One region of the Streptomyces sp. NBC_00271 genome, then DNA from elsewhere that is predicted to be linked to it. Evidence: riboswitches for the same ligand, from Rfam matches in the RefSeq annotation. Region 1 holds a riboswitch; the other holds the start of a gene.
What was found. A riboswitch is a leader RNA that binds a small molecule or an ion and turns the genes downstream of it on or off. The one in region 1 is predicted to bind glycine.
Positions count from the first base shown of each region.

Region 1 (15,567 bases):
GACGCCCGTCAGGCCCTTGGGTGCCTTGATCCGGATGTCGTAGGTGGCCTTGTCGGAGGGGTGGTCGCTGGAGGGGAACCAGGTGGAGGCGGCGTTGGGCTCGCAGGCGACGAAGACTCCGTCGGCGGTCTTCATCCACCCGTAGTCGGAGCCGAAGACGATGGGACCGTTGAGGGCTTCGGGGACGCCGCCGTAGGTGACGGTGACGGTGAAGGTCCTGCCCTTGCGGATCGCCCCGTGCGGGGTGATGTGGATCTCGTCGCCGTCACGGGTGAAGTCGGCGCGTCTGCCGTTCACTTCGACGCGCGTGACCTCCAATCTCTGGAGATCGAGGTCGAAGGACGAGAGGGACTGGGTGGCGCGGGCCGTGAGCGTCGTACGGCCGTCCAGACGGTCGGTGTCCGGGTCGTACGCCACGTTCAGGTCGTAGTGGCGGGCGTCGAAGCCGCCGTTGCCGAGCTGGGGGAAGTAGGAGTCGCCGATGCCGTCGGCGCCCGGGGTCGGGGCGGAGGAGGCGGCGATGACGAGGAAGGAGGCCGCCGCGGTCGCGAGGGCCCCTAAACGTGCCGAACGGGAGAGTGCCATGAGCGTCCCTTTCGTACGTGTTCCGATCGTTCCCGATCAGTTGGACACGCGAGACTCTGCACTCTTCCATTCGGGCATGTTCATGACTTTACCCAATCGTCATGGCCTACCCGTCGGTTGACTCCTGACGATCGGCTTCCGGTCCCCCCGAACGGGCGGAAACAGTCCCCCATTTGACCGCACGAAGACCCTGCCGTTCCCGATTCTTTACCGCGCAAAGCGGCAGGCTCAATTGTTGCTCAACTCCACGGGATGTGATTGACCGGCCTCGGTCAACTTCATACGCTCATTCCAGCTTGACGGGCTCCGCCGAAACGGAGGCCGGACCACTTGCATGGGGGAAATTCATGCGTAAGAGAACCAAGCTGGCCACATTCGTCGTCGCCGGAGTAATGCCGCTCGTCGCGGGCGCGGCGCCGGCCTCGGCGGTCGTCACTCCGAAAAGGTCGTGCCCGGTCGATTACGGGGTCCTGATCACCTCGCACTCGGCCTATCGGATTCCCGCCTCGGGGGCGTACTTCAAGGACGGTCCGGGTGGCACCATCACCGCCTCCGTCACCAGGGCGTCCACCATCACGTACAGCGTCTCCGCCTCCCTGGAGGTGAGCGCGAGCTACCTGTTCGCCTCGGCCAAGGCGTCGGTGAGCGGCAGCATCACCAAGTCCGTGGCGATCACGACCGGCCACACGTACTCGCACAACATCCGCTCCAACAAGTACGGGAACCTGCAGTACGGCTCCAACGGCTTCAAGGTCGGATGGGAGTCGAACCGCACGAACCCGAACTGCTCGGTGACGACGCTCGCGAGGGGCACGGCCAAGCTTCCGGCAACTTCGGTCGGCTGGCACTACTGGGAAACCAGTTCCTGATAATTCTTCAAAACAAATGCCCCGGTAACCATTTCTCTGGTTACCGGGGCATGCGTTTCGGTGAATTCACACCGACCTGTTCACTTCGACCTGTTCACTTCTGGCTGCCGGTTCCCGACTCCTCCGACGAGTCCGACTCGTCGACGGCGACCGTTTCGGAGACCTCCTCGGCGGCGGCCTCTTCGGGGGCGGCCTCTTCGGGGGCGGCCTCCTCGGCGGGCTCGGTGGTCGTCTCCGCGGCAGGCTCCGCAGCGGACTCCGCAGTCTCCTCCGTGGTGTCCAGTTCCGCGGCCACCGCCGCCGACGTCTCCGCCGACTCGGCCAGCACCTCGTCGGCCACGAGCGCCGCGGCCTCCTTCGCCGCGGACAGCAGCACCGTGTCCTGCGGCGCCTGGTCCTCGAAGTTCTCCGGGTGGTGGCAGGCGACCTGCTGGCCGGGCTTCAGCTCCAGGAGCGGCGGCTCGGTCGTCTTGCAGATCTCCGTGGCCTTCCAGCACCGCGTGTGGAAGCGGCAGCCGCTCGGCGGCGCGATCGGCGAAGGCACGTCACCCTTGAGCAGGATGCGCTCGCTCTTCACGTTCCGGCGCTTGGGGTCCGGAATCGGCACCGCGGACATCAGCGCCTTGGTGTACGGGTGCATCGGCGCCTTGTAGAGCGAGTCGCGGTCGGCGAGCTCCACGATCTTGCCGAGGTACATCACCGCGATCCGGTCCGAGACGTGCCGGACCACCGACAGGTCGTGCGCGATGATCACGTACGTCAGGCCGAGCTCCTGCTGAAGGTCGTCGAGGAGGTTGACGACCTGCGCCTGGATCGACACGTCGAGCGCCGAGACCGGCTCGTCCGCCACGACCAGCTTCGGGTTGAGCGCGAGCGCGCGAGCGATGCCGATGCGCTGGCGCTGGCCGCCGGAGAACTCGTGCGGATAGCGGTTGTAGTGCTCGGGGTTGAGGCCGACGACCGACAGCAGCCGCTGGACCTCCTTCTTGACACCGCCCTCGGGGGTCACGCCCTGCAGCTTGAACGGGGCACTGATGATCGTGCCGACCGTGTGGCGGGGGTTGAGTGACGAGTACGGGTCCTGGAAGATCATCTGGACGTCACGGCGCATCGGACGCATACCGTTCACACCGAGGTGCGTGATGTCCTTGCCCTGGAACTCGACCTTGCCCGCGGTCGGTTCGAGCAGCCGCGTGATGAGCCGGCCCATCGTGGACTTGCCGCAGCCGGACTCGCCCACGACGCCCAGGGTCTCCCCGGAGCGCACCTCGAAGTCGAGGCCGTCGACGGCGCGCACGGCACCGACCTGACGCTGCAGCAGGCCCTTGCGGATGGGGAAGTGCTTCTGCAGTCCGGTCACCTTCAGCAGGACGTCACCGGGAGCGGCGTCCTTGGTGAGGGTGGCGCCGCCTTCGTCCTGTGCCTGTGCGGGAATGGTCACTTCCGCGTCCTTGGCTTTCTCGCTCACAGCTTCGGCGCAATCTCTTCGGTCCAGATGCGTTCCCGCTGCTCCTGGGTCATGTGGCAGGCGGCCCAGTGCCGTCCGCCGACCTCGGTCAGCTCGGGGCGGACCGTGCGGGTCACGTTGTCCTTGGGAACGTCCGCGTACGGGCAGCGCGGGTTGAAGGCGCAGCCGGACGGGAGGTTGATCAGCGAGGGCGGGGAGCCCTTGACGGGGATGAGGCGTTCGGTCTGCTCACGGTCCAGGCGCGGCATCGAGCCGAGCAGCCCCCAGGTGTAGGGGTGCCGGGGCTCGTAGAACACCTTCTCGGCCGGACCGCGCTCGATGCAACGGCCGCCGTACATCACCAGGATGTCGTCGGAGAGCTCCGCGACGACGCCCAGGTCGTGGGTGATGATGATGACCGCGGAGCCGAACTCCTTCTGCAGGTCTCGCATCAGGTCGAGGATCTGCGCCTGGACGGTCACGTCCAGGGCGGTCGTCGGCTCGTCCGCGATGAGCAGCTCGGGGTTGTTGACCAGCGACATCGCGATCATCGCGCGCTGGCGCATACCGCCGGAGAACTCGTGCGGGTAGCTGTCGACGCGCTTGTCCGGCTGCGGGATGCCCACCCGGTCGAGCATCTCGACCGCGCGGCGCTTCGCCGTCTTCTTGTCCACGTTGTGGTGGATGCGGTACGCCTCCACGATCTGCTGACCGATCGTGTAGTACGGGTGCAGCGCCGACAGCGGATCCTGGAAGATCATCGCCATCTCGCGGCCACGCAGCTTGCGTACGTAGTCCGGGTCGGCGGACAGCAGTTCGGTGCCGTTCAGCCAGATCTCGCCCGAGATCTGCGCCTTGCGCTTGCCGTACTGGCCGGCCGTGTGCAGGCCCATGATGCCGAGCGAGGTCACCGACTTGCCGGAGCCGGACTCGCCCACGATCCCGAGGGTCTTGCCCTTCTCCAGCTGGAAGCTGAGCCCGTCGACGGACTTGACCAGGCCGTCGTCGGTCGGGAAGTGCACCTTGAGGTCGCGTACTTCGAGGAAGGCGGAGGGCGCGGGCGAGTCCTTGACGGGCTCGGCCACCGCTCCGCTCTTGCTGAGTTCGGTCATGAGAGCCTCACTCGGGGGTCGATCACGGCGTACAGGACGTCCACCACGAGGTTGGCGAGAAGCACCGCGAGAGAAGTGATCAGGGTGACGCCCAGGATGATGGGCAGGTCCTGGTTCCGGATGGCGTCGAGCACCGCGCGGCCGAGGCCGGGCAGGTTGAACGTCGACTCCGTCAGGATCGCGCCGCCGATGAGGGCGCCGAGGTCCATGCCCAGCATGGTGAGGATGGGGGTCATCGTGGAGCGCATGGCGTGCTTGCCGATGACGACCTGCTCCTTGAGGCCCTTGGCACGTGCCGTGCGGATGTAGTCCTCGCCCAGGATCTCCAGCATGGTGGCGCGGGTGATCCGGGCGTACATCGCCGCGTAGAGGAACGCGAGGGTGATCCAGGGCAGGATCATGCCGCCGAACCAGCCGCTGATGCTCTGGTCGAAGGGCACGTACTGCGCGTTGATCCATTTCAGGCCGAAGGCGAAGATCGCCAGGCTGAGCAGACCGGTGAAGTAGATGGGGAGGGAGACACCCGCCAGGGCGACGACCATCGCACCGCGGTCCCAGATGGTGCCCCGCTTGAGCGCGGAGAGCACACCGGCCGCGACACCGAAGACCAGCCACAGCACGGCGGCACCGAGCGCGAGTCCCAGGGTCACCGGGAAGCGGTCGGTGAGCACCGGCCAGACGGCCTGCTCGCTGCGGAAGGAATAACCGAAGCAGGGTGCGGCGCAGTGCGTGACGTCGCCACCGCCCGAGTAGGTGCGTCCGGCGAAGATGCCCTTGAAGAACTCCCAGACCTGGGAGTAGATCGGGTCGCTCAGGCCCAGCTTCTGCCGTACGGCCTCGACAGCGGCCGGGTCGGCCTGCTTGCCCACGAAGCTCGAGGCGATGTCCACGCCCGCCCACTTGGGGACGAGGAAGAAGATGCCGAAGACCACCATGACGATGACCACGAGCATCACTGCGGCGGCGAACAGCCGCCTGATGAGGTAAGCGAGCACAGCTTACGGCCCGCCGCGGGGCCGCGGGCCACCGGAGGTCATCCGATGGCCCGCGACCACGCCGCGCCGGCCTTCACCTGCCTTTCGTGCCTGTACGGCGGGTGTGCCGGTTTACTTCTTCGGGTTCTTCAGGCCGAGGTTGACGAAGTCGTACGTACCGCTGTAGTTGTCCGTCGTGTAGACGTTCGCGAGGTTGTCGCCACGCCAGTTGATGAACTTCTCGAAGGTGAAGGGCAGGTAGTACGCGCCCTCCATGACCTTGTGGTTGATCTCGGTCGAGAGCTTGGTCTTGCCCGCTTCGTCCAGCGTGGTGACGTACTGGTCGAACAGACCGTCGATGGTCTTGTCGTTGATCAGGGCGAAGTTGTTGTTACCGCTCGGCGCGATGTACTTGCTGTCCCACAGCGGCAGACCGAAGCCCTGGACGGTCGGGAAGTCCGGACCCCAGCCCATGATGATGATGCCGTAGCCCTTCTTCTTCACGTTCTCGGGGCTACCGATGATGCCGGTGGTCTGCGAACCGTCGAACTGGTCGATCTGCGCGGTGATGCCGACCTTCTTCAGCGACGCCTGCAGCGACTGGGCCGTGGCCACCTCGACCGGCTTGTTGTTGCGCACCGCGATGGTGGTGGAGAAGCCGTTCGGCTTGCCGCACGCCTTCAGCGCCGCCTTGGCCTTCTCGACGTTGCCGTTCTTGTCGGCGCCGGAGATGTTGTACGGGTCGTACTTCTGGCCCTCGGCACCCGGGACGGACGGCGGGAGCATGTTGGTGCCGATGTCACCACCGGCGACCGGGCCACCGCGCGCGGTCTGCAGCGAGACGTGGTCCGCGCCGAGGATCACGGCCTTGCGGCACTCGACGTTGTCGAACGGCTTCACGCTCTGCGGGAAGGCCGCGTAACGGATGTAACCCGAGATCGGGTTGTCCAGGTTGGCCTTGTGCTCCTTCAGGGCGGTGGTGCGGCCCTGCGGGGACATGCCGGTCTGGTTGATGTCCAGGTCCAGGTCACCGTTGAGCAGACGCTGGTCCAGCTGGTTGGCGTCAGAGAAGAACTGGACGGTGATCTTGTCCGGGTACGCCTTGCGGACCGGGTCCGAGGACTGCTTCCAGTTCGTGTTGCGCACCAGCGTCAGGTTCTTGCCCGGGCTGTACGACTCGAACTTGTACGGGCCGGAGGAGAACGGCTTCAGGCTGTACTTGGACTTGGTGTCCATGTCCTGGCGGACCGGGGAGGCCGAGACCAGACCCAGCACCTCCTGGAAGTCCGAGTTGGCCTTGGGGAGGTGGAAGACGATCGTCTTGTCGTCCGGCGTGGTGATCGCCTTCAGGCCGAGCTTGTCCGCGGACGTGTCCTTGTAGGGACCCTTGTACTCGCCCTTGGGGTCGAGGAAGTCCTTGAGGTACGTCGGGCCGCCGGACAGCACGTCCTGCGCCCACACGCGCTCGATGCCGTACTTCACGTCCTTGGACGTGATCGGCTTGCCGTCCTCCCACGTGACGCCGTCACGCAGGGTGTACGTGTAGGTCTTGCCGTCGTCGGTGACCTTGGCGAGACCGGTGGCGAGGTCCGGGGTCAGCTCGGCGCCGGCCTTGCCCGGCTCCGCCTTGCCCGTGACCAGCTGGCGGCTGTAGTAGCGGGCGAAGTCCCACATGAAGCCGTAGTAGCCACGCGTGGTGTCCCACGAGTCCGCGTCCTGGGCACCGCCGAACCGCAGCGTGCCGCCCTTCTTGACCAGGGAGGCCTGGGCGACCTTGTTGTTGGCGGCGTCGAAGCCGGCGGCGCCGGTCTTCGAACCGTTGTTGTCGTCGCTGCCTCCACCGCCGCACGCCGCCGTGGTCAGCAGTGCGGCGACCGCAGCAGCGGCGGCAAACGCCTGCTTACGCCGCCCTGAGGTGCGTTGGGTAGTCACGATCTCGGATCCTCCGGATTTGATGAGAGACCCCGTGTCGATGCCACGGGACGCTTGGGGTGTGGCAGGTTCAGCGGGAGGCCTTCGGGTCCAGCGCGTCCCGCACGCCGTCGCCGAAAAGGTTGAAGGCAAGGACGGTGATGAAGATCGCCACACCAGGGACCACCATGTACATGGGGTCGGACTCGTAGTAGTCGATCGCGCTCGACAGCATCTGTCCCCAGGACGAGGTGGGCGGCTTGACGCCCACACCCAGGAAGCTGAGTGCCGCCTCGGTGAGGATGTTCGTGGGGATCATCATCGTCGTGTAGACGATGATCGGTGCGACCAGGTTGGGCAGCAGTTCCTTGAACAGGATGTAGAAGCGCCCGGCGCCCAGCGATCGCGCGGCCTCGACGTACTCGCGCTCACGCATCGAGAGCGTCTGGCCGCGCACCACGCGTCCGATGTAGGGCCAGCCGAAGAAGCCGATGACCAGGATCATCACGAACACACGCACGTTGGAGCCGGACAGGCCCAGCATGTCGTTCGGCATCACCGAGACCAGGGCGATCGTGAACAGGAGTTGCGGGAAGGCCAGCAGGCCGTCCATCACGCGGCTGATGAGCGAGTCCACCCAGCCTCCGAAGAAGCCTGCCAGGATGCCGAGCACGGTGCCGAGGACGACCGCGACGACGGCGGAGAGGAAGCCCACCAGGAGCGAGACGCGGGCACCGTAGAGGATGCGGGCGAGGATGTCGCGGCCGTTGACGGGCTCGACGCCCAGCAGGTGGTCACCGCTGATGCCGCCCAATGACCCCGTGGGGGTGCCGAACAGAGGGTCGATCAGCTTCTCGTTGAAGGTGTCCGGGTCCTGACCGAGCAGGTGGGTGATCACTGGCGCCAGCAGGGCGATCACGATGAGGACGAGCACGACGATGCCGCCGGTCAGGGCGAGCTTGTCCCTCTTCAGGCGCTCCCAGGCGATCCGGCCCAGGGAACGTCCCTGCACGACCTTCTCGCCGGCGGTGGCAGCCGCCGCTTCTTCGGCCGCACTCGGGGCCGCTTCCGCGGTCGGCTCGTGCAATGGTGCCGTCATCTGGCAGGGACCCCTCTCAACCGGCGGTAGCCGGCCCACACGTGCCGCTTGTAGCGGCGTGATCAGTCCGTCGTACACAGGGGGTTAAACCCCCTGGAGCGGGAGTCTTCAACGCCTCGGCGATCTGTAGCCAGACTTGACGGTGAATGGATGCGTAAACGTGATGCTGTCAGGGGGGTTCCGTTATCCGGACGGCGGGTAACGGGGGTCGGACACGGGGCAGTTGGGACACCGGAGGTTAATACGGGCATTACCCGGACGTTCCCTTGTCATCTACGCGCGAAGAAATGCAGAGCCGCAGTGAAGGACCCGCGCCGATCCTTCACGATTCGCCGGACCGCGGATCAGTATCCGCCGGGTGCCGGTGGATAGCCGTACCCACCCGCCATCGGAGCCTGCGCGGGGGCCGCGGGGGCCGCGTGGGCCTCGCGGTCGTAGAACGGCCGCGCGTTGGCGCGCAGCCACAGCGCCACCGGGTCGTACTCGTCCGACATCGCGACGGTCGACACGGGCAGCCCGTCCGGAACCGCGCCGATGGACTGCTGCATCATCGCCCGCACCGAGTCGACGGCGGGCGGCGAAGTGTCGTAGACGTCCAGCCCGATGGCCAGATACGGCGCCCCGAGCGCCGGCTGCACCCAGGCGCGGCGCAGCGAGCGCACGGCGGTGGTGCGATGCGCGTTCTGTGTGAGCAGGGCGTAGAACTGCGGAATCTCGATGCCGGGTTCGGACAGTCGCAGCGGACCGGCGGGCTGGCGCTCCAGACCCGCCGCGATTCTGCGCAGATCGAGCCACGGGATGCCGACCCCGCCGCCCGGGGCGTGCGGATTGAGCCAGAGCCCGAAGTGGTCGGGGTAGAGGGTGCGGGCCACGTCGAGACCGTCGACGACCTCGTACGACCGGTTCCAGCCGCTGGCCGAGAGTTCCTGGGCGGAGGTGACGCACGGCGCGTAACCGAAGCCCTCCACCTCCATGTTCCCGTACTGGGCGTCCGGGGAGCCGGCCTGGCCGTGCCAGAGCAGCATCCACACCTGGCCGGACGACGGGGTCGCGAGCGCGCGAAGGAGCGCCTCGTAGGCGTCGTAACGCCCGGGCGTCACCTGGCGCAGCATGTGCTCGACCTGACCGGCCGCGGCCGTGCCCGACGCGCTCACCTTCAACCGCCCCTTCGCGAAGAAATCATGACGTCGACCAACACCTCGGCCGAACCCCGGCCGAGCCATGAAACCAGCTTAAGCGGCGAATGCGCTCCGCTGGGGGAGCCGTTGAGAGCTCGGGGCCCGTTGTAGTCCGGAGGCTGCGGGTCGCTCGTGGCTGGGCGCGCCCACGCGGCGGAGCCGCACCATGGTCACAGCCTCGCGCCCCTGACGGGGCGCTTCTACTGGCCTTGCTGATAAAAGGGCCTCACTTGGGCTCGCATCCAGTCGGCCACCGGGTCCTGGGCGACGTCGAGGAGGACCAGGTTCACCGGCCACTTGACCGCGACGCGGGCGAGGGCGCGGGAGAGGGCGTCCATGGGGAGCGTCCGGAGGTCTCCCTCCCACACGGAGAGTTCGACCCCGACGAACATGACCGGGTCGTCGCCCTCGATGCTGGCCAGACACCGGCGGGCGGTCAGGACGACTCCCGTCGCCGCGAACTCGGCCGAGGCGGCGGCGAGGAAGTCCACCGGGTCGTCCTGCCAGTCGGGCTCGTAGAGTTTCACCCGGCCACCGCTCGTGGGCCCGTCCAGCGGGGTGCGCCCGGTCCGGCACAGCTCGGCGACCGCGAGGGGCGGCAGCGGCACGCCGACCCTCCCGTCCGGGTTGATCGCGATGCCGACCTGCGGGGGCAGCCCGCGGGCGAACTCGACCGCGGGCGCGATCGTGTACGACAGATGGCTGCCGGCGACCTGGCGGAACTGCTCCTCGGAGCTGAAGACCGGCACGTACGCCTGGCCCTCGATCTCCAGGGTGGGCAGGTCGAGGGATCCCGCGTGCGGTCCGCCGCCGTTGGGCAGCGGCACCCAGACGAAGCTGCGGCCGAGGACCTCGACGATGCGGCCGCCGGCCGAGGGCACTCCGAGGGACGCGGAGAGCACCTCCTCCAGTTCGTTGCCCGGCCAGCCGCCGTGCGAGTGGGGGTGCGGGCCGGGTTGCGGGTACGCCGGTACCGAGAAGTCCGGGAAGTCGGGGATGTCCATCTGTCTACCTGTCTACCGCCTGCGGTGAACCACTGTTCTGGTGTTCTGGCTGGAAAGGTTAGTGGGCCGGTACGACTTCCCGACCGCTCCCGGCCGCTCTCGACCGCTCTCGGCCACCCCCTGCCGTTTCTCAGTCACCGAAGTCCCTGCCGTTCCTCAGTCACCGAAGCCGATCCGCCGCAGTACGTCCGCCGCGTCCCGGTCGAGGAGCACCGCCGAGCCGCAGCCCTCCGGCAGGTCGCCCCGCTCGACGGAGCGCAGCAGCCGGGCGACCGCGCCCCGGTGACGGGCGAACGCGTACCGCGACACGCCCCGGCCGCGCTCGCGCTGGCCCTCCAGCGCCGTGCCGGGCGTGACGTCGAGCAGCAGCAGGTGGAGGGTGCCGCCGCGGCGCCGGGCCTCGCGGGCGAGCCAGCCGCGCACCCAGGCCTGCGAACCGCAGTCGTGCACGACGAGCCCTGCGCCGGAGCGCAGGGCGCGACGCAGGCCCGCGTAGTGCGCGAGGCGGACGAGGGGCCGGTAGACGGCGTACGGCAGCCGGCCGCCCGTCCGCTCGTCCCAGCGGTCCCGGGTGTCCTGGGAGTCGATGCGCGGGCCCTCGACGGCGCGGCGCATCAGGGTCGACTTGCCGCTGCCCGGCAACCCGGTGACCACGACGACGTCGGCCGCCGCGAAGTGCAGACCGTGCGGAGAGTGTCCCGCGCGCGCTCTGAGGTCGCGGACGACGGCCGTCGGCAGCGCTCCGCACGTCTCCCGGGTCCCTGCCGGGACACCGGGCTGCTCGGGCAGCGCGAGGCCCGAGGTCGTGGCGTACGCCGTGGTCCTGTTCACCGTGATCGTCCTCCCCTTGGGTGTGGAGTCCCATCCCCGTCGAGTGTAAAGAGAAGGTAATGCGCGGTGTCTCTCGTTTCCGTACGCGGACTGCCACAGGCCGGTTACAGATGCGGACTGCCGTGATCGGACGGCGCGTGCGATGATGTGCCCGCCAACTGCATACCGGCCGCTTGAATCCGCGCGGGAGAGTTCCGGGAACCTTCGGGTACCCGGGCGCCGAAGGAGCAAGTCCCTCCCTTGAATCTCTCAGGCCCCGTTACCGCGCGGGCGAGGCACATCTGAAAAGCGGGCCGCTGTCCAGTGGCTCCACCCAAGGTGCAAGTCAGGACCTCCGTTCGCGGGGTCGTGATGAACCTCTCAGGTTCCGATGACAGATGGGGAGGAACGACCTCGCCGTCATGCCTTGGGAGCCCCACCGATGAGCAGTAACGCACCCCGTCTCACCGCGCTCGATGCCGTGCATCGCTCGCTCGGCGCGACGATGACCGACTTCGCGGGCTGGGACATGCCCCTGCGCTACGGCTCCGAGCGCGACGAGCACCTCGCCGTGCGCACCCGGGCCGGTCTCTTCGACCTGTCGCACATGGGCGAGATCACGGTCACCGGACCGCAGGCCGCCGCCCTGCTCAACCACGCGCTGGTCGGCAACATCGCCTCCGTCGGCGTCGGCCGCGCCCGCTACACGATGATCTGCCGGGAGGACGGCGGCATCCTGGACGACCTGATCGTCTACCGGCTGGCCGAGAACGAGTACATGGTCGTCGCGAACGCCTCCAACGCCCAGGTGGTGCTGGACGCGCTGACCGAGCGCGCCGCCGGCTTCGACGCCCTCGTGCGCGACGACCGCGACGCGTACGCGCTGATCGCCGTGCAGGGCCCCGAGTCCCCCGGCATCCTCAAGTCGCTCACCGACGCCGACCTGGACGGGCTGAAGTACTACGCGGGCCTGCCGGGCACCGTCGCGGGCGTCCCGGCGCTGATCGCCCGCACGGGCTACACGGGCGAGGACGGCTTCGAGCTGTTCGTGGCCCCGTCCGACGCCGAGAAGCTGTGGCAGGCGCTGACGGACGCGGGCGCGCCCGTCGGGCTCGTCCCCTGCGGCCTCTCCTGCCGCGACACGCTGCGCCTGGAGGCGGGCATGCCGCTGTACGGGCATGAGCTGACCACCTCGCTCACCCCCTTCGACGCGGGGCTCGGTCGCGTCGTGAAGTTCGAGAAGGAGGGGGACTTCGTGGGGCGTGCCGCGCTCCAGGAGGCCGCCACCCGCGCCGAGGAGAACCCCCCGCGGGTACTCGTCGGGCTTGTCGCCGAGGGCCGCCGCGTGCCGCGCGCCGGATACCCGGTCGTCGCCGACGGCAAGGTGATCGGCGAGGTCACCTCCGGCGCGCCCTCCCCGACGCTGGGCAAGCCGATCGCGATGGCGTACGTCGACGCCGCGCACGCCGCTCCGGGCACGGCCGGGGTCGGCGTGGACATCCGGGGCAGCCATGAGCCGTACGAGGTCGTGGCGCTGCCGTTCTACAAGCGCCAGAAGTAGCTTCGGGGCCGAAAGGGCCCCGTCCAGCGCGCCCACGTGACGCACGCCTCTGTGTCACGTCTCGTATCCCAAGACCACTCGGTCATCCCGTTCATCCGCACTCCCCCGCGTACAGGAGAATTCAGGCCATGAGCAACCCCCAGCAGCTGCGCTACAGCAAGGAGCACGAGTGGCTGTCGGTCGCCGAGGACGGCGTCTCGACAGTCGGCATCACCGAGTTCGCGGCCAACGCGCTCGGCGATGTCGTCTACGCCCAGCTTCCCGCGGTCGGTGACACGGTGACCGCGGGCGAGACCTGCGGCGAGCTGGAGTCGACCAAGTCGGTCAGCGATCTGTACGCGCCGGTCACCGGCGAGGTCGTGGAGGCCAACCAGGACGTGGTCGACGACCCGTCGCTGGTGAACTCCGCCCCCTTCGAGGGCGGCTGGCTGTTCAAGGTACGCGTCACGGACGAGCCGGCCGACCTGCTCTCCGCCGACGAGTACACCGAGTTCTCCGGCTCCTAAGGACTTCTGACTGATGTCGCTTCTGAACACGCCCCTGCACGAGCTGGACCCGGACGTCGCCGCCGCCGTCGACGCCGAGCTGCACCGCCAGCAGTCCACCCTGGAGATGATCGCCTCGGAGAACTTCGCTCCGGTCGCGGTCATGGAGGCCCAGGGCTCGGTCCTGACCAACAAGTACGCCGAGGGCTACCCGGGCCGCCGCTACTACGGCGGCTGCGAGCACGTCGACGTCGTCGAGCAGATCGCCATCGACCGCGTCAAGGCGCTCTTCGGCGCCGAGCACGCGAACGTGCAGCCCCACTCGGGCGCCCAGGCCAACGCGGCGGCCATGTTCGCGCTGCTGAAGCCGGGCGACACGATCATGGGTCTGAACCTCGCGCACGGCGGGCACCTCACCCACGGCATGAAGATCAACTTCTCCGGCAAGCTGTACAACGTGGTCGCGTACCACGTGAACGACGAGACCGGTCAGGTCGACATGGACGAGGTCGAGCGCCTCGCCAAGGAGTCCAGGCCGCAGCTGATCGTGGCGGGCTGGTCGGCCTACCCGCGTCAGCTGGACTTCGCCGCGTTCCGCCGGATCGCGGACGAGGTCGGCGCGTACCTGATGGTCGACATGGCGCACTTCGCGGGTCTCGTGGCCGCGGGCCTGCACCCGAACCCGGTGCCGCACGCCCACGTGGTCACGACCACGACCCACAAGACGCTGGGCGGCCCGCGCGGTGGCGTGATCCTGTCCACCGCCGAGCTGGCGAAGAAGATCAACTCCGCGGTCTTCCCCGGCCAGCAGGGCGGTCCGCTGGAGCACGTGATCGCCGCGAAGGCCGTCTCCTTCAAGGTCGCCGCCTCCGACGACTTCAAGGAGCGCCAGCAGCGCACGCTGGACGGCGCGCGGATCCTGGCCGAGCGCCTGGTCCAGGACGACGTCAAGGCCGTGGGCGTGGACGTCCTGTCCGGCGGCACGGACGTGCACCTGGTCCTGGTCGACCTGCGCAACTCCGAGCTGGACGGTCAGCAGGCCGAGGACCGTCTCCACGAGGTCGGCATCACGGTCAACCGGAACGCCATCCCGAACGACCCGCGGCCCCCGATGGTCACGTCCGGCCTGCGCATCGGCACGCCCGCCCTCGCCACCCGCGGCTTCCAGGCCGAGGACTTCACCGAGGTCGCGGACATCATCGCCGAGACGCTGAAGGCGCCCTCTCCCTTCGGGGCGGCCGACGCGGAGTCCCTCAAGTCCCGGGTCTCCGCCCTGGCCGACAAGCACCCGCTGTACCCCGGCCTGAAGTAGTACCGCCCGAAGCAGTACAGAAACAGTTCCTGCGAAACTTCACTTTCGTACAGAAATTCGCACGGAACGTACGATTCACCGGGACGCCGCGCACACTGGAAGCGGAGCTGTGCGCGGCGCCCGCCCCCATGCACCACCCCTGTTGTGAGGAGTCCCCGTGGCCATCTCGGTCTTCGACCTGTTCTCGATCGGCATAGGCCCATCGAGCTCCCACACGGTGGGCCCGATGCGTGCGGCGCGCATGTTCGCCCGCCGGCTGCGCAACGAGGAGCTGTTGGATTCCGTGGCCTCCGTCCGGGCGGAGCTGTACGGCTCCCTGGGCGCCACCGGCCACGGCCACGGCACCCCCAAGGCGGTGCTGCTGGGCCTGGAGGGCGCCTCGCCGCGCACCGTGGACGTGGAGGGCGCCGACGAGCGCGTGGAGCAAATCAAGTCGTCGGGCCGCCTCTCGCTCCTCGGCACGCACGAGATCGCCTTCTCCTTCGCCGACGACCTGGTCCTGCACCGCCGCAAGGCCCTGCCGTACCACGCGAACGGCATGACGGTCTTCGCGTACGACGCCTCCGGCACACTCGTCCTGGAGAAGACGTACTACTCGGTCGGCGGCGGCTTCGTGGTCGACGAGGACGCGGTGGGCGAGGACCGCATCAAGCTCGACGACACGGTGCTCAAGTACCCGTTCCGCACGGGCGACGAGCTCCTGCGGCTGACGAAGGAGACCGGCCTGTCGATCTCCGCCCTGATGCTGGAGAACGAGCGGGCCTGGCGCACCGAGGAGGAGATCCGCGAGGGTCTGCTCGCCATCTGGCGTGTGATGCAGGCGTGCGTCTCCCGGGGCATGTCCCGTGAGGGCATCCTGCCGGGCGGGCTCAAGGTCCGCCGCCGTGCCGCCGTCTCGGCCCGCCAGCTGCGGGCGGAGGGCGACCCGTTGGCGCACGCGATGGAGTGGATCACTCTCTACGCCATGGCGGTGAACGAGGAGAACGCGGCGGGCGGCCGGGTGGTCACGGCCCCCACGAACGGCGCCGCGGGCATCATCCCGGCGGTCCTCCACTACTACATCAACTTCATCCCGGGCGCGGACGAGGACGGCGTCGTGCGCTTCCTGCTGGCCGCCGGCGCCATCGGGATGCTCTTCAAGGAGAACGCCTCCATCTCCGGCGCCGAGGTCGGCTGCCAGGGCGAGGTCGGCTCGGCCTGCTCGATGGCCGCGGGCGCCC
Region 1 covers NZ_CP108070.1:7,888,199-7,903,765, reverse strand. The annotation lists gene OG798_RS36015 (M1 family metallopeptidase) at 1-585, opposite strand, end outside; gene OG798_RS36010 (hypothetical protein) at 933-1,454, shown strand; gene OG798_RS36005 (ABC transporter ATP-binding protein) at 1,549-2,895, opposite strand; gene OG798_RS36000 (ABC transporter ATP-binding protein) at 2,919-4,013, opposite strand; gene OG798_RS35995 (ABC transporter permease) at 4,010-5,008, opposite strand; gene OG798_RS35990 (ABC transporter substrate-binding protein) at 5,120-6,919, opposite strand; gene OG798_RS35985 (ABC transporter permease) at 6,990-7,997, opposite strand; gene OG798_RS35980 (enhanced serine sensitivity protein SseB C-terminal domain-containing protein) at 8,342-9,151, opposite strand; gene OG798_RS35975 (enhanced serine sensitivity protein SseB) at 9,376-10,179, opposite strand; gene OG798_RS35970 (AAA family ATPase) at 10,336-11,016, opposite strand; glycine riboswitch at 11,185-11,285, shown strand; glycine riboswitch at 11,286-11,397, shown strand; gene gcvT (glycine cleavage system aminomethyltransferase GcvT) at 11,432-12,550, shown strand; gene gcvH (glycine cleavage system protein GcvH) at 12,679-13,056, shown strand; gene glyA (serine hydroxymethyltransferase) at 13,070-14,347, shown strand; gene OG798_RS35950 (L-serine ammonia-lyase) at 14,505-15,567, shown strand, end outside.

Region 2 (15,567 bases), 5.2 Mb from region 1:
GTGCGGTAGTTACAGTTTCATAGTGTTTCGGTGGTCATAGCGTGAGGGAAACGCCCGGTTACATTCCGAACCCGGAAGCTAAGCCTCACAGCGCCGATGGTACTGCAGGGGGGACCCTGTGGGAGAGTAGGACGCCGCCGAACTAATTGTAGGGAGAACCCCCGTACCGGGAAATCGGTACGGGGGTTTTCTGCGTTCGGGGTCAGGTCTGTTTTCGCGGTGGCTCCGCCACCCCTCCGCACCTCGACGCGAGCGCTGCGGGTAAGGTCAGGGGGCATCGTTGGCTCGTTTCCCACAGGAGGCCCCCGGGTGGAGGTCCAGGAGACCCGCGTCCAGACGGACCGGGTCCTCACCATCCCGAACATCCTCAGCATGGCGCGCCTCGTCGGCGTACCCGTCTTCCTGTGGCTGATCCTCCGGCCCGAGTTCGGCGGTCCCAAGAGTGATGGCTGGGCGCTGCTCGTGCTCATGCTGAGCGGCGTCAGTGACTATCTCGACGGGAAGCTCGCGCGGCGCTGGAATCAAATCAGCAGCCTCGGCCGGCTGCTTGATCCCGCGGCGGACCGGCTCTACATTCTCTCCACTCTTGTGGGGCTCACCTGGCGCGAGATTCTGCCGCTGTGGTTGACGGCTGTGCTTCTGGCGCGTGAGCTGGTTCTGCTGGTGGTCGTGGCAGTCCTCCGGCGTCACGGCTATCCGCCGTTGCAGGTGAACTTCCTCGGGAAGGCGGCCACCTTCAACCTGATGTACGCCTTCCCTCTGTTGCTGCTCAGCGATGGAAGCGGATGGCTCGCGTCACTCGCCGCGATTTTCGGATGGGCGTTCGCCGGGTGGGGTACAACCCTCTATTGGTGGGCAGGAGTCCTCTACGTGGTCCAGGTCCGCCGGCTTCTCAGGGCGGACGCCATGGCCGATTGAGCTCGGCCCGTTGGGGCAGCTGAAGTGCCCGGATGGCCCGCACTCGAAAACTGCGGGACAATCAGGACGGGTGAAGTCGGCTAGACCGTCGTCTCTTCAAGGAGGACGCTTCCGACATGAAGGCCGTCGTGATGGCCGGAGGCGAAGGCACACGCCTTCGTCCCATGACCTCAAGCATGCCCAAGCCGCTCCTGCCGGTGGTGAACCGCCCGATCATGGAGCACGTGCTGCGGCTGCTCAAAAGGCATGGGCTCAACGAGACCGTCGTTACTGTCCAGTTCTTGGCCTCATTGGTCAAGAACTACTTCGGTGACGGCGAAGAGCTCGGTATGGAGCTCACCTATGCCAATGAGGAGAAGCCACTCGGTACCGCCGGGAGCGTCAAGAACGCCGAGGAGGCGTTGAAGGACGACACTTTCCTGGTGATCTCCGGTGACGCCCTGACCGACTTCGATCTCACCGACCTCATCAATTTCCACAAGGAAAAGGGTGCGATGGTCACCGTCTGTCTGACGCGTGTGCCGAACCCCCTTGAATTCGGCATCACCATCGTGGACGAAGAGGGCAAGGTCGAGCGCTTCCTGGAGAAACCCACCTGGGGCCAGGTCTTCTCCGACACCGTCAACACGGGTATCTACGTGATGGAGCCCGAAGTCTTCGACTACGTCGAGGCCGATGTCTCGGTCGACTGGTCCGGTGATGTCTTCCCTCAGCTGATGAAGGAGGGCAAGCCGGTCTTCGGCTATATCGCCGAGGGCTACTGGGAGGACGTCGGCACCCACGAGAGCTATGTGAAGGCGCAGGCCGACGTCCTCGAGGGCAAGGTCGACGTCGAGATCGACGGTTTCGAGATCTCCCCGGGCGTATGGGTTGCCGAAGGCGCCGAAGTGCATCCCGACGCCGTACTGCGCGGCCCGCTCTACATCGGCGACTACGCCAAGGTCGAAGCGGACGCCGAAATCCGTGAGCACACCGTCGTCGGCTCCAACGTCGTCGTCAAGAGCGGGGCCTTTCTGCACAGGGCCGTGGTCCACGACAACGTGTACATCGGCCAGCACAGCAATTTGCGGGGCTGCGTGATCGGGAAGAACACCGACATCATGCGGGCCGCGAGGATCGAGGACGGCGCAGTCATCGGCGACGAATGCCTCGTCGGTGAAGAATCGATCATCCAGGGGAACGTACGCGTCTATCCGTTCAAGACCATCGAGGCCGGAGCCTTCGTCAACACCTCGGTGATCTGGGAGTCGCGCGGTCAGGCGCATCTTTTCGGCGCCCGCGGTGTCACCGGAATCCTGAACGTGGAGATCACTCCGGAGCTCGCCGTGCGCCTGGCGGGGGCGTACGCGACGACGCTCAAGAAGGGCTCCACCGTCACCACGGCCCGCGACCACTCCCGAGGCGCCCGTGCGCTGAAGCGGGCGGTCATCTCGGCGCTGCAGGCCAGCGCCATCGACGTACGCGATCTGGAGAACGTACCGCTGCCAGTGGCTCGTCAGCAGACCGCCAGGGGCAGTGCGGGCGGGATCATGATCCGTACGACGCCCGGGGTACCGGACTCCGTCGACATCATGTTCTTCGACGGACAAGGTGCCGACCTGTCGCAAGGGGGGCAGCGCAAGCTCGACCGGGTGTTCGCGCGGCAGGAGTACCGGCGTGCGTTCCCGGGGGAGATCGGGGATCTGCACTTCCCCGCCAGCGTCTTCGATTCGTACACCGGATCACTGCTCAGAAATGTCGACACCACCGGTATCACCGAATCCGGTCTGAAGGTGGTCGTGGACGCCTCGAACGGCAGTGCGGGGCTGGTGCTGCCCAGTCTGTTGGGCAAGCTCGGTGTGGACTCCCTGACCATCAATCCCGGTCTCGACGAATCCAGGCCCACGGAGACGTCGGACACGCGGCGGGCAGGCCTGGTGCGGCTGGGCGAGATCGTCGCGTCCGCGCGGGCCGCGTTCGGGGTGCGTTTCGACCCGGTGGGCGAGCGGCTCTCGCTCGTCGACGAGAAGGGGCGGATCGTCGAGGACGACCGGGCCCTGCTCGTGCTGCTCGACCTGGTGGCCGCGGAGCGGCGCAGTGGGCGGGTGGCGCTGCCGGTGACCACCACGCGGATCGCCGAGCAGGTGGCGGCGTACCACGGGACGCAGGTGGAGTGGACGACGACGTCTCCGGACGATCTGACGAGGGTCGGACGCGAGGAGTCGACGATCTTCGGCGGTGACGGGCGCGGCGGATTCATCATTCCGGAGTTCAGCAGCGTCTTCGACGGCGCGGCGGCTTTCGTACGACTGATCGGGCTGGTGGCGCGGACGCAGCTCACGCTGAGCCAGATCGACGCGCGGATCCCGCGGGCGCATGTCCTCAAGCGCGACCTGGCCACTCCTTGGGCCGTCAAGGGCCTGGTGATGCGCCGGGTCGTGGAGGCGGCCGGGGACCGGTTCGTGGACACGACCGACGGCGTACGGGTCGTGGAGACGGACGGGCGCTGGGTGATGGTGCTTCCCGACCCCGCCGAGGCGGTGACGCATCTGTGGGCGGAGGGGCCTGACGACGCGTCCGCGGAGGCCCTGCTCGACGAGTGGGCGGCCGTCGTGGACAGCGCAGGTCGCTGAAACGGACAGCACACGCGCGTGCCGGACAAGTGCCCCCAAAGGGGCCTGTCCGGCACGCCGGTGGGGCCATTCGGAGGTAGCGCCCGCGACGTGCGACGATGTGCGGCATGCCGCAGCAGCCCCCCATTCGGAGCACACCTCCGCGCCCCCCGCGCCCGGACGCCTCCATGTCGCTGCTCACGAACGTCATGGATCACAGCCTCGACGACGGATACGCCGAGGCCGCCGCCCGTAAGCAGACCGAGGGCGCCGGCGGCATGCCGAAGACGGTGCGGGCGAAGCTGGGCCTCGCGGCCGGTCTCGTCCTCGCGGCCCTGGTGGTGACCGTGGGCGCGGCGAACGCGCGGATCGCGGCACCGGTCGTCGCCAAGGAGCGTCAGGAACTCATCGACCGCGTCGAGCGAGAGACCGCGGCCGCGGACAAGCTCGAGAGCGGCGTCGACACCCTGCGCGACGATGTGAGCGCCCGGCAGAACGAGGCGTTGAAGAAGCAGGGGGGCAGCGGCCAGGCCGATCTGGTGGGCGTCCTGTCGGGTGCCGTCGCCGTTCACGGCCCCGGTGCGAAGCTCGTCGTGGACGACGCCAAGGAAGCCACCGAGGGCGGCGACGGCAATCCTCGTGAGACCAGTGGGTTCTCCGACACCGGGCGCGTCCGCGACCGTGACATGCAGCGGGTCGTCAACGGGCTCTGGGAGTCCGGCGCGGAGGCCGTCTCGATCAACGGGCAACGGCTGACGGCACTGTCGGCGATCAGGGCAGCGGGTGACGCGATACTGGTCGACAACAAACCGCTGGTGCCGCCCTACACGGTGCTGGCGGTGGGGGACGGCGAGCGGCTCAGCACCAGGTTCCAGAACAGTGCCGACGGCCTGTATCTGCACGCCTTGCAGGAGAACTACGGCATCCGGACCGCCATTTCCGTCGAAAAGGACGTCCAGTTGTCCGCCGCACCGAGTGTGATCGTACGTACAGCGCAGCCGAGCACAGAGAAGGGCACATCGTGATCGCCGTACTGGGCCTCGTCGTGGGAGTCGTGGCTGGATTGTTGGTCCGGCCCGAGGTTCCGGCGGTCGTCGAGCCTTACCTTCCGATCGCCGTCGTGGCGGCGCTGGACGCCGTCTTCGGAGGGCTGCGGGCGATGCTCGACGGCATCTTCGACGACAAGGTCTTCGTGGTCTCCTTCCTGTCGAACGTGGTCGTGGCCGCGCTGATCGTCTTCCTGGGCGACAAGTTGGGCGTGGGCGCCCAACTCTCCACCGGCGTCGTGGTCGTCCTCGGCATCCGCATCTTCTCCAACGCCGCGGCGATCCGCCGGCACGTCTTCCGGGCGTGAGGCCGATGAGCAACGAAGGCGAGACGCCCGAGAACCGGCTGCGCAGGGAGCTTCCCGAAGAGGTCCCGGCCGAGGCTCCCGAGAGTTCGGAGTCCGAGCAGCGTGACGAGAAGGACGAGCCGTCGCTGACCGGCCGGCAGCGGCTGGTGAAGGGGGTGTGGCCGCCGCGGGTCACCCGCGCGCAACTCATCGTCGCCCTGCTTCTGTTCGGCCTCGGCTTCGGTCTGGCCGTCCAGGTGGCCTCCAACAGTGACAGCGGCAGCGCCCTGCGCGGCGCGCGCCAGGAAGATCTCGTACGCATCCTCGATGAACTCGACAACCGTACGCAGCGTCTAGAAGACGAGAAGCAGGGTCTCGAAGATCAGCGCACCGAGCTGGAGAACAGCTCGAACCAGGCCGCGGAGGCCCGCAAGCAGACCGCCGAGAAGGAGAAGCAACTCGGCATTCTGGCGGGCACGGTGGCGGCGCAGGGACCCGGCATCACGCTGACGATCAACGACACGAAGGGGACGGTCAAGGCCGACATGCTGCTTGACGCGATCCAGGAACTACGCGCCGCCGGCGCGGAGGCGATCGAGGTGAACGGTGTACGGGTCGTCGCCAGCACCTATCTGGCGGACTCCGGCAAGGGCGTGAGCGTCGACGGGAACAAGATCACCCAGCCCTATCGTTTCAAGGTCATCGGTAAGCCGCAGGACCTTGAGCCGGCGCTCAACATCCCCGGGGGTGTGGTGCAGACTCTCGAGAAGGAGCAGGCCACCGTCACGGTGGAGCGTGCGACGAAGATCATTGTGGACGCCTTGCGGGCTGCGAAGCAGCCTGACTACGCTCGGTCGTCCTCCCAGTGAACCGGGGGTGCATGGGCGTCGTCCGGCGAGGGCATGAGGTTGCGGGGGGTCGGCGCACCGAATGGGTGGTGCGTGGTGGAAACTGTCTGGTGGATACGGACGTTGTGAGGATGTCCGGGTCGACCGGTGTGTTCAATCAGTGTTCGTCCTGCCCCACGGGCGGGTCTGTTTCGGTCAAGGGGAATCGCCCGTGAAGTTGTTTGCGAAGTTGTTCGGCAAGAGCGCACGAGGAGAGGGCAGCGACAACGCGACTGCCCGACACCGTGCACCACGCCATGGAGACGCGGAGGGCCAGAGCGGCGACCGCCCGCTGTTCCGGGACCAGGTCGGTGACATTCCCGGTGGTCAGGGCGCGCCGTCTGTTGACCCTGCCCAGTCCGGACGCATAGGTTTCGGGGAACCGTCAGCCTCAAGTGCGGGTGGAGGGTTCGCCTCCGACCCGTACGCGTCCCATGCCCCTGGGGGGCAGCCGCGGCAGGAGGATCCGTCCATGTCGGCCCTGGTGTGTACGAGGTGCGGTAACCGCAACGCGGAGAACAGCCGCTTCTGCTCCAACTGCGGTGCGCCGCTGCGACCCGGTGCGGTCCCGGAGCGTCCGTCCGAGACCACGTCCACGATCTCCATCTCGGGCCTCGAGGCCTACGATGCCGAGGTCACCGGCCAGACGCAGATGCCGACGCTCTCTCCGGAGGCGCAGGCGGCCGTCGACGCGCTGCCGCTCGGCTCGGCGCTCCTGGTGGTGCGCCGCGGTCCGAACTCGGGCAGCCGCTTCCTGCTGGACAGTGACCTGACCACGGCCGGGCGTCATCCGCAGAGCGACATCTTCCTGGACGACGTGACCGTGTCGCGTCGGCATGTGGAGTTCCGTCGCGCCGCGGACGGCTCGTTCACGGTCGCCGACGTGGGCAGCCTGAACGGTACGTACGTCAACAGGGAGCGAATCGACTCGGTCCCGCTGTCGAACGGTGACGAGGTGCAGATCGGCAAGTACCGGCTGGTCTTCTACGCGAGCCAGCGAGGCATCTGACCCTCCCCCGGACTCCGTCCGGGGGGACCCTCAGGAAGGTCCATGCTTCGATCACCGAGCGGCGGTGCCGGGAGCGGTACCGCCGCAGCGGACAGTGGGCTGATGAGCATCGGCTCGGTGCTGAACACGCTGCGCGACGAGTTCCCCGAAGTCACGATCTCCAAGATCCGGTTCCTGGAGTCGGAGGGGCTCATCGAGCCGCAGCGGACCCCCTCGGGGTATCGCAAGTTCAGCCAGGCCGACGTCGAGCGCCTCGGGCATGTACTGCGGATGCAGCGGGACCACTATCTGCCGTTGAAGGTGATCCGCGAGCATCTGGACGCTCTGGAGCGTGGGGAGCCGGTGCGGCTGCCGTCCGTGGGGCGGCAGCGCGACTCCGACGACGGGGAGCCGTTCGGTGGGCTCGGTGACCTCTTCGGGGAGTCCGAGGCACCTACAGCGGCCCGGGTGGGCCGTGCGGAGCTGCTGGCCGCCGCCGAGATCGGTGAGCAGGAGCTTCAGGAGTGGGAGTCGTACGGACTCCTCGCCCCGCTTGCGGACGGGGCATATGACGCTGAGGCGGTGACGGTCGCCGCGCTCGTCGTCGAGCTCGGGCGGTTCGGGATCGAGCCGCGCCATTTGCGCGCGATGAAGGCCGCGGCCGAACGTGACGCGGGGCTCGTGGACCAGGTGGTGGCCCCTTTGCGGCGCCATCGCAATCCGCAGACCAGGGCGCACGCCGAGGCCCGTACGAAAGAGCTGGCGGGGCTCACGGTGAAGCTGCACGCGGCGCTGGTGCAGACCGCGCTGGGCGTCCGGCTGCCCTGACCCGAAGTGCCCGGTGGGCGTCCGGATCGGCCCCCCGTTCTGTGCCCGACTACCCAAACATCCCGGGCACGGCCTAGGGTTGCTGTGTGAACGAGCTCGATGTCGTAGGTGTCCGGGTCGAAATGCCCTCCAACCAACCGATCGTGCTCCTGCGTGAAGTGGGAGGCGACCGTTACCTCCCCATCTGGATCGGACCGGGGGAGGCGACGGCGATCGCCTTCGCCCAGCAGGGCATGGCCCCCGCGCGACCGCTGACCCACGACCTGTTCAAGGACGTGCTGGAAGCCGTCGGCCAGGAGCTCACCGAGGTGCGCATCACTGATCTGCGCGAGGGGGTCTTCTACGCGGAGCTGGTGTTCGCCAGCGGGGTCGAGGTCAGTGCCCGCCCGTCCGACGCCATAGCGCTGGCGCTGCGCACCGGAACGCCGATCTACGGCAGTGACGGTGTGCTCGACGACGCCGGCATCGCGATCCCGGACGAGCAGGAGGACGAGGTGGAGAAGTTCCGCGAGTTCCTCGACCAGATCTCGCCCGAGGACTTCGGGACCAACAGCCAGTGAGGGGACTGATCGCCAGCGGGTGGGCGGTCGGCGCCCGGGCTCGGGGAGCAGGCGTGGCGTCCACCCCCTGGCAAGCCGATGGATCGGCCGAGCCGCTGGGTCGCAGGACTCCGGGGCGGCAATTGCCCGTGGCCCGTGTGGCGCGCTGCGGCCCGCTCCAAGAGCATTCGGCTAGCCTTTCCCCGCGGTGGGACACGGGAAACCACTCCTAGGGTGATTATCACTCGGCGTGCCGAGTGTGGCGATCGTTGACGCACCCCCGGTGACTGCCTACCGTCGAGAGGGCAGGTCAAGGACGGAGGTCGGCGTGAGAAGCAGCGGCGACGGTACGGCTGGGGGTGCCCCCGGACGAAGTCTGGGGGAGAGCGGCCCGTACCCGCTTCACGGCAGCGCGGCCGATCACGTTCCGCAGCGGCCGACAGCGGTGTCCGGTGAGTCCGGTGAGGGTGGGGCGGCTGCCGAGGAGATCGGCTACCGCGGTCCCACGGCGTGTGCCGCCGCGGGCATCACCTACCGGCAGCTGGACTACTGGGCCAGGACAGGCCTGGTCGAACCGAGCGTGCGGCCCGCCTACGGGTCGGGGACCCAGCGGCTCTACAGCTTCCGGGATGTCGTCGTCCTGAAGATCGTGAAGCGGTTCCTCGACACGGGAGTGTCGTTGCAGAACATCCGCACCACGGTCCAGCACCTCAGGGAACGCGGCTTCCGGGACCTGGAGCGGATGACGCTGATGAGCGACGGCGCGACCGTCTACGAATGCTCCTCGCCCGACGAGGTCCACGCCCTGTTGCAGGGTGGTCAGGGCGTCTTCGGGATCGCCGTGGGCGTGGTGTGGCGGGACGTCGAGAGCGCGCTCTCGCAGTTGCACGGGGAGCGCGTGGACACGGGTGAGACGCTCGTCGGGCACAACCCGACGGACGAGCTGGCGCGCCGGCGCAATCGGGCCGTCTGAGGTCCGCAGAGGCATTGTCAGTGGCGTAGGGCAGCATCGGACATGTGAGAACCGCGCCTACGATCCTGCATCTCGACATGGATGCCTTCTTCGCCTCGGCGGAGCAGGCATCCAAGCCGAGCCTGCGTGGGAAGGCCGTCGTCGTGGGCGGGCTCGGACCCCGCGGAGTCGTCGCGACCGCCTCGTACGAGGCACGGGTCTTCGGGGTGCACTCGGCGATGCCCATGGCCCAGGCGCGGCGGCTGGCGCCGAACGCCGCGTATCTCGTGCCCCGCTTCACGCTCTACCGGGAGGTCAGTGAGCAGGTGATGGGGCTGCTGGGGGCGTTGTCGCCCCTGGTGGAGCCGCTGAGCCTGGACGAGGCGTTCGTCGATCTGGAGGCGGGGGAAGCGGCCTGGGACGAGGCTTCCGCGCGGCTGGCCGGGGCGAAGCTGCGCGCGGACATCCGCGCCGTCACGGGGCTGACGGGTTCGGTGGGGCTCGCCGCGTCCAAGATGCTCGCCAAGATCGCTTCGGAGCAGGCGAAGCCCGACGGTCTCGTGGTCATAGAACCCGGGACGGAGCGCGCGCTGCTGGGGCCGATGTCGGTGCGGACGCTGCCGGGTGTCGGGCCCGCGACCGGGGACCATCTGCGCCGGGCCGGGATCACCACGGTCGACGAGATCGCCGAGGCGGGCGAGGACGAACTCGTACGGCTGGTGGGGAAGGCGCACGGGCACGCGCTGTACGCGATGGCACTGGCGCACGACGAGCGGCCCGTGGTGGCCGAGCGGGAGACGAAGTCCGTGTCGGTGGAGGACACGTACGACGTGGACATCCACGACCGGATGCGGGTCGGCCTGGAGGTGCAGCGGCTCGCCGACCGGTGTGTGCGGCGGTTGCGGGATGCGGGGCTGTCCGGGCGGACCATCGTGCTGAAGGTGCGGAGGTACGACTTCTCGACGCTGACCCGGTCCGAGACGCTGCGGGGGCCGACGGACGACCCCGGCGTCGTACGGGAGGCTGCCGCGCGGCTTCTGGAGGCGGTGGACACGACCGGGGGCGTGCGGCTGCTGGGGGTCGGCGTCTCGGGGCTCGCCGACTACACGCAGGAGGACCTGTTCGCCCAGGCCCAGGCTCAGGCGCAAGCGGAGGCGGAGGCCGCCGCGGGGGAGTCGGCGGTGCTGGAGTATCCGGACGAGGAGGGGGCGGAGGAAGTGGCTGCCGAGCAGGCGCCGCCCGCCGAGCGGCGGTGGCCTGCGGGGCATGACGTGCGGCATGTGGAGTACGGGCACGGATGGGTGCAGGGGAGTGGGCTCGGGAGGGTGACCGTGCGGTTCGAGACGCCCTACTCCGAGCCGGGGCGTGTGCGGACGTTTCGTACGGATGATGTTGCGTTGGAGTTGGCGGAGCCGTTGCCGTTGGTGCGGGGGACCGTTTGCGAGCGCCGTGGGGGGTGAAGTCGGATCGGCGCCGCGGGTGGAATGTGGCTGGTCGCGCCCACGCGGCGGAGCCGCATGATGTCAGAGCCCCGCGCCTCTTTCGGGGCGCGTCAGCTGGGCCCCATCCGAGAAGTCAACCCTCGTCCGTGCCTGCCAGGCGGCCGAAGTCGCGGTCCGGGGGTGGGGGCGGGGGTGTCACGTCCAGGCCGTAGTGGTGGTAGAGCTGGAGTTCCTGTTCGGGGGAGAGGTGGCGGCCCACGCCGAAGTCGGGGGCGTCCTTGATCAGGGCGCGGTCGAAGGGGACACGCAGCGTGCCCTCGACGACTTCGCTGGGCTCCAGGGGGACGAAGGCGTCCCTGCTGAACAGGCCTGTCCGTATGGCGGCCCACTCCGGGACGCCGGTCGCGTCGTCGAGATAGACCTCGTCGACCGTGCCGATCTTGGCGCCGTTGCGGTCGAGCGCCTTGCGGCCGATCAGGTTGCGCGGATCGATGTCGGTCTGCACGGTCCCTCCACTCGCTAGCAACTCATCCGTAAGCACTACAAAAGAGCACAATCGTGATGGTGGCCACTCGAAAGCTCGTGCGTTGTCCTCGCTGGTAGGCTGGCAAGCGGCTGCTGACCCCGTGCGGGAGAGTCCTCCAGACATCATCGGAGGCGCCGAAGGAGCAAATCCTCCCCGGAATCTCTCAGGCACACGTACCGCACGGACGAGGTCACTCTGGAAAGCAGGGCGGGTGTCGAAGGCCTCCGCCCTCACCGACGGTGAAAGCCGGGTCGCAGCGAGTGGGCGGGCCGGTGAAGCTCTCAGGTTGAGATGACAGAGGGGGAGGCCGTCGGGGTACCCACGCCGTGGTGCCCCTCGAAGGTCGTGTCAGACCAGGAGGCCTCCGCAATGACCGCCCATCGCATTCCGCTCTCCGAGCTCGAACAGGGAATCCCCTTCGAGCAGCGCCACATCGGGCCCGACTCCGAGGCGCGGGCCAAGATGCTCGCGCAGGTCGGGTACGGCTCGCTCGACGAGCTGACGGCCGCCGCGGTGCCGGACGTCATCAAGAACGCCGAGGCGCTGGAGCTGCCGGGCGCGCGCACCGAGGCCGAGGTACTGGCCGAGCTGCGCTCCCTCGCGGACCGCAACCAGGTGCTCGACTCGATGATCGGCCTCGGCTACTACGGCACGTTCACGCCGCCGGTGATCCTGCGCAACGTCATGGAGAACCCGGCCTGGTACACCGCGTACACGCCGTACCAGCCGGAGATCTCCCAGGGGCGGCTCGAAGCGCTGCTGAACTTCCAGACCGTCGTCGCCGAGCTGACCGGGCTGCCCACCTCCGGCGCCTCGCTGCTCGACGAGGGCACCGCCGCCGCCGAGGCGATGGCGCTGTCCCGGCGCATGGGCAAGAACAAGAAGGGCCTCTTCCTGATCGACGCGGACACCCTGCCGCAGACCGTCGCCGTCATCGAGACCCGCGCGGAGCCGACCGGCGTCGAGATCGTCGTCGCCGACCTGGGCGAGGGCATCCCGGCCGAGATCGCCGGGCGGGAGATCAACGGCGTACTGATCCAGTACCCGGGCGCCTCCGGTGCCGTACGCGATCTGAAGCCCGTCATCGAGCAGGCGCACGAGCTCGGCGCGGTCGTCACGGTCGCCGCCGACCTGCTCGCCCTCACGCTGCTCGCCTCGCCTGGTGAGCTCGGCGCCGACATCGCGATCGGTACGACCCAGCGCTTCGGCGTGCCGATGGGCTTCGGCGGTCCGCACGCCGGATACATGGCGGTGCGTGAGCAGTTCGCGCGCAGCCTGCCCGGCCGGCTGGTGGGCGTCTCCGTGGACGCCGACGGACACAAGGCGTACCGGCTCGCCCTGCAGACGCGGGAGCAGCACATCCGCCGTGAGAAGGCGACCAGCAACATCTGCACGGCGCAGGTGCTGCTCGCGGTGATGGCCGGCATGTACGCCGTCTACCACGGTCCGGAGGGTCTGCGGACCATCGCGCGGCGTACGCACCGGTACGCCACGATCCTCGCCGCGGGCCTGACGGCCGGCGGGGTCGAGGTCGTGCACGGCTCCTACTTCGACACGCTGACCGCGCGGGTGCCGGGCCGGGCCGCCGAGGTCGTGGCGGGCGCGCGCAACGGAGGCGTCAACCTCCACCTCGTCGACGCCGACCACGTGTCGATCGCCTGCGACGAGACCACCGCCCGCAAGCAGGTGGGCGCCGTCTGGACCGCGTTCGGCGTCGACGGTGACATCGAGGCCCTGGACGCGGTCGCCGAGGACACGCTGCCCGCGGCGCTGCTGCGCACCGACGACTACCTCACGCACCCGGTCTTCCACCAGTACCGCTCCGAGACCGCGATGCTGCGCTACCTGCGCAAGCTGTCCGACCGTGACTACGCGCTCGACCGCGGCATGATCCCGCTGGGCTCCTGCACCATGAAGCTCAACGCGACCACCGAGATGGAACCGGTCACCTGGCCCGAGTTCGGCCAGCTGCACCCCTTCGTGCCCGCCGAGCAGGCGCAGGGCTATCTCACCCTCATCCAGGAGCTGGAGGAGCGGCTCGCCGAGGTCACCGGGTACGACAAGGTGTCGCTCCAGCCGAACGCGGGCTCCCAGGGCGAGCTGGCCGGGCTGCTGGCCGTACGCGGCTACCACCGGGCCAACGGCGACGACCAGCGCACGGTCTGCCTGATCCCGTCCTCCGCGCACGGCACGAACGCCGCGAGTGCCGTGATGGCCGGCATGAAGGTCGTCGTCGTGAAGACCGCCGAGGACGGCGAGATCGACGTCGAGGACCTGCGCGCGAAGATCGAGCAGCACCGCGACGAGCTCGCGGTGCTGATGATCACGTACCCCTCGACGCACGGTGTGTTCGAGGAGCACGTCGCCGACATCTGCGCGCAGGTGCACGAGGCGGGCGGGCAGGTGTACGTCGACGGCGCCAACCTCAACGCGCTGGTGGGCCTCGCCAAGCCGGGCCACTTCGGCGGTGACGTCTCCCACCTGAACCTGCACAAGACGTTCTGCATCCCGCACGGCGGCGGCGGTCCGGGCGTGGGCCCGGTCGGCGTACGCGCGCACCTGGCGCCGTACCTGCCGAACCACCCGCTGCAGCCCGCGGCCGGCCCCGAGACGGGCGTGGGACCGATCTCCGCCGCTCCCTGGGGCTCGGCGGGCATTCTGCCCATCTCCTGGGCGTACGTCCGTCTCATGGGCGGTGAGGGCCTCAAGCGGGCCACGCAGGTGGCGGTGCTGTCGGCGAACTACATCGCCAAGCGTCTGGAGCCGCACTTCCCGGTGCTCTACACCGGTCCCGGCGGGCTCGTCGCGCACGAGTGCATCATCGATCTGCGTCCGCTGACCAAGGCGACCGGCGTCAGCGTCGACGACATCGCCAAGCGGCTCATCGACTACGGCTTCCACGCGCCGACGATGTCCTTCCCGGTGGCCGGCACGCTGATGATCGAGCCCACCGAGTCCGAGGACCTGATCGAGCTCGACCGGTTCTGCGACGCGATGATCGCCATTCGTGCGGAGATCGACAAGGTCGGCTCGGGCGTCTGGGCGGCCGAGGACAACCCGCTGCGGAACGCGCCGCACACCGCCGCCGCGCTCGGCGGCGAGTGGGAGCACGCGTACACCCGCGAGGAGGCCGTCTTCCCGGCCGGTGTCTCGGCCGCGGACAAGTACTGGCCGCCGGTGCGCCGCATCGACCAGGCGTACGGCGACCGGAACCTGGTCTGTTCCTGCCCGCCGCTGGACGCTTACGAAGAGTAGTCACCCTCGGATACGCGTCGGGGCCGGTTCGGAGATCACGTCTCCGGGCCGGCCCCTCTCCATGTCTGGGCGGCGGTCACCGCCACCCGGTTGTGCGGCTCAGGCGGCCGTCATCACGTGCTCGCTGCCCTGGGGGCGGTGCGGGGCGATGATCTGGCCGTCGGGCAGGAGCTCACCGGTGTCCTCGAAGAGCAGAACGCCGTTGCACAGCAGGCTCCATCCCTGCTCCGGGTGGTGCGCCACGAGACGGGCGGACTCCCGGTCGGCTGATTCGGCTGTCGGACACGGCGGCTGGTGCTGGCACATGGATGGGATCTTTCGCTGGGATGAGAGATGAGTGGTGGCTGTGGTGTCTTTCCCGCGGCTTGAAGTGCTCATGGCCGCCCCCCGGTGGCGTGTGTGTGAACCCAGTGTTGCCCTACGGGCGTCAATCCGCAGGGATTTCGCAGCAGCGCTCCTCACAGGTTGGAGACGCGTCACCCGTGCGGACGGTTCAGTCCAACTGCACGGTCCCTTCGGGGGGTTCGCGGTGGCCGGATGGGGCTAGTCCGGTCGGGGCGGAGGGGGCGTTCTCCCTCGTACGAGCGCTGTGGGGCCCGAACGAGCGGACGGGTTCGGGCGGCAGCGTGCCCCGCGACCGGGACAACGGTAGCGGGGCACGGGGCGATGCGCTGGGTGTGCTTTTCCAGGTGAGTGATTACGCGGGCGAGCTGAGTAGCGGGGCGGGAGTGAGCCGGTGCGTGAGGACCGGGAGGAGTTCGGCGACGCGGTGCGGGCGATGCGCGGCGATACCGGGCGGCGCGGGCGCCAGCGGCACCAGGAGATCGGTGGCGGCCGGATGCCCGGTGGCGCCGTCCGCGGCGCAGTCGCCGTGCAGCCAGAGGGTGAGCATGTAGAGCTCGGGAACGGACAACAGCCGTGGCTGGTACGGCTGGCTCATGTTCTCGGCGTGACGCAGGGCGCGCTCGGTGGAGGCGATGTAGGGGCCTTCGAAGAAGTGCGAGAAGGCCCAGCCGTCGGGAGTGAGCATGGTGTCGGCCGCGGCCACCGACCGCTCGCCGCAGCGGATCAGGAAGCGCCATCCGGCGAGCCGGGCGGTGGAGGCGCCGGCGGGCGTGATGCGGTCCAGAACGTGTACGGGCAACGGGAGTTCGGGGGTGACGGGTCCCTGGGCCATGCGCAGGGACGGGGTGCGGGCCTCGCGGACTGCGGTGGGGGAACCGAGTGCCGTGAGGACGGTGCGCAGGGCGGGCGAGGGAGCCGGGGGGACATGCAGCGGCATGGTGGGTCGCCTCTCATTCGACAGGC
Region 2 covers NZ_CP108070.1:2,712,334-2,727,900, reverse strand. The annotation lists rRNA gene rrf (5S ribosomal RNA) at 27-143, shown strand; gene OG798_RS12900 (CDP-alcohol phosphatidyltransferase family protein) at 310-918, shown strand; gene OG798_RS12895 (mannose-1-phosphate guanyltransferase) at 1,035-3,530, shown strand; gene OG798_RS12890 (DUF881 domain-containing protein) at 3,698-4,534, shown strand; gene OG798_RS12885 (small basic family protein) at 4,531-4,863, shown strand; gene OG798_RS12880 (DUF881 domain-containing protein) at 4,869-5,711, shown strand; gene OG798_RS12875 (FHA domain-containing protein) at 5,773-6,738, shown strand; gene ftsR (transcriptional regulator FtsR) at 6,781-7,545, shown strand; gene OG798_RS12865 (bifunctional nuclease family protein) at 7,632-8,105, shown strand; gene OG798_RS12860 (MerR family transcriptional regulator) at 8,413-9,057, shown strand; gene OG798_RS12855 (DNA polymerase IV) at 9,102-10,496, shown strand; gene OG798_RS12850 (PRC-barrel domain-containing protein) at 10,612-10,983, opposite strand; glycine riboswitch at 11,098-11,193, shown strand; gene gcvP (aminomethyl-transferring glycine dehydrogenase) at 11,374-14,259, shown strand; gene OG798_RS12840 (DUF5999 family protein) at 14,359-14,565, opposite strand; gene OG798_RS12835 (hypothetical protein) at 14,957-15,541, opposite strand.
Region 2: it holds a riboswitch for glycine, as region 1 does, so the genes downstream of both, gcvP (aminomethyl-transferring glycine dehydrogenase) here and gcvT (glycine cleavage system aminomethyltransferase GcvT) in region 1, are expected to answer to the same signal.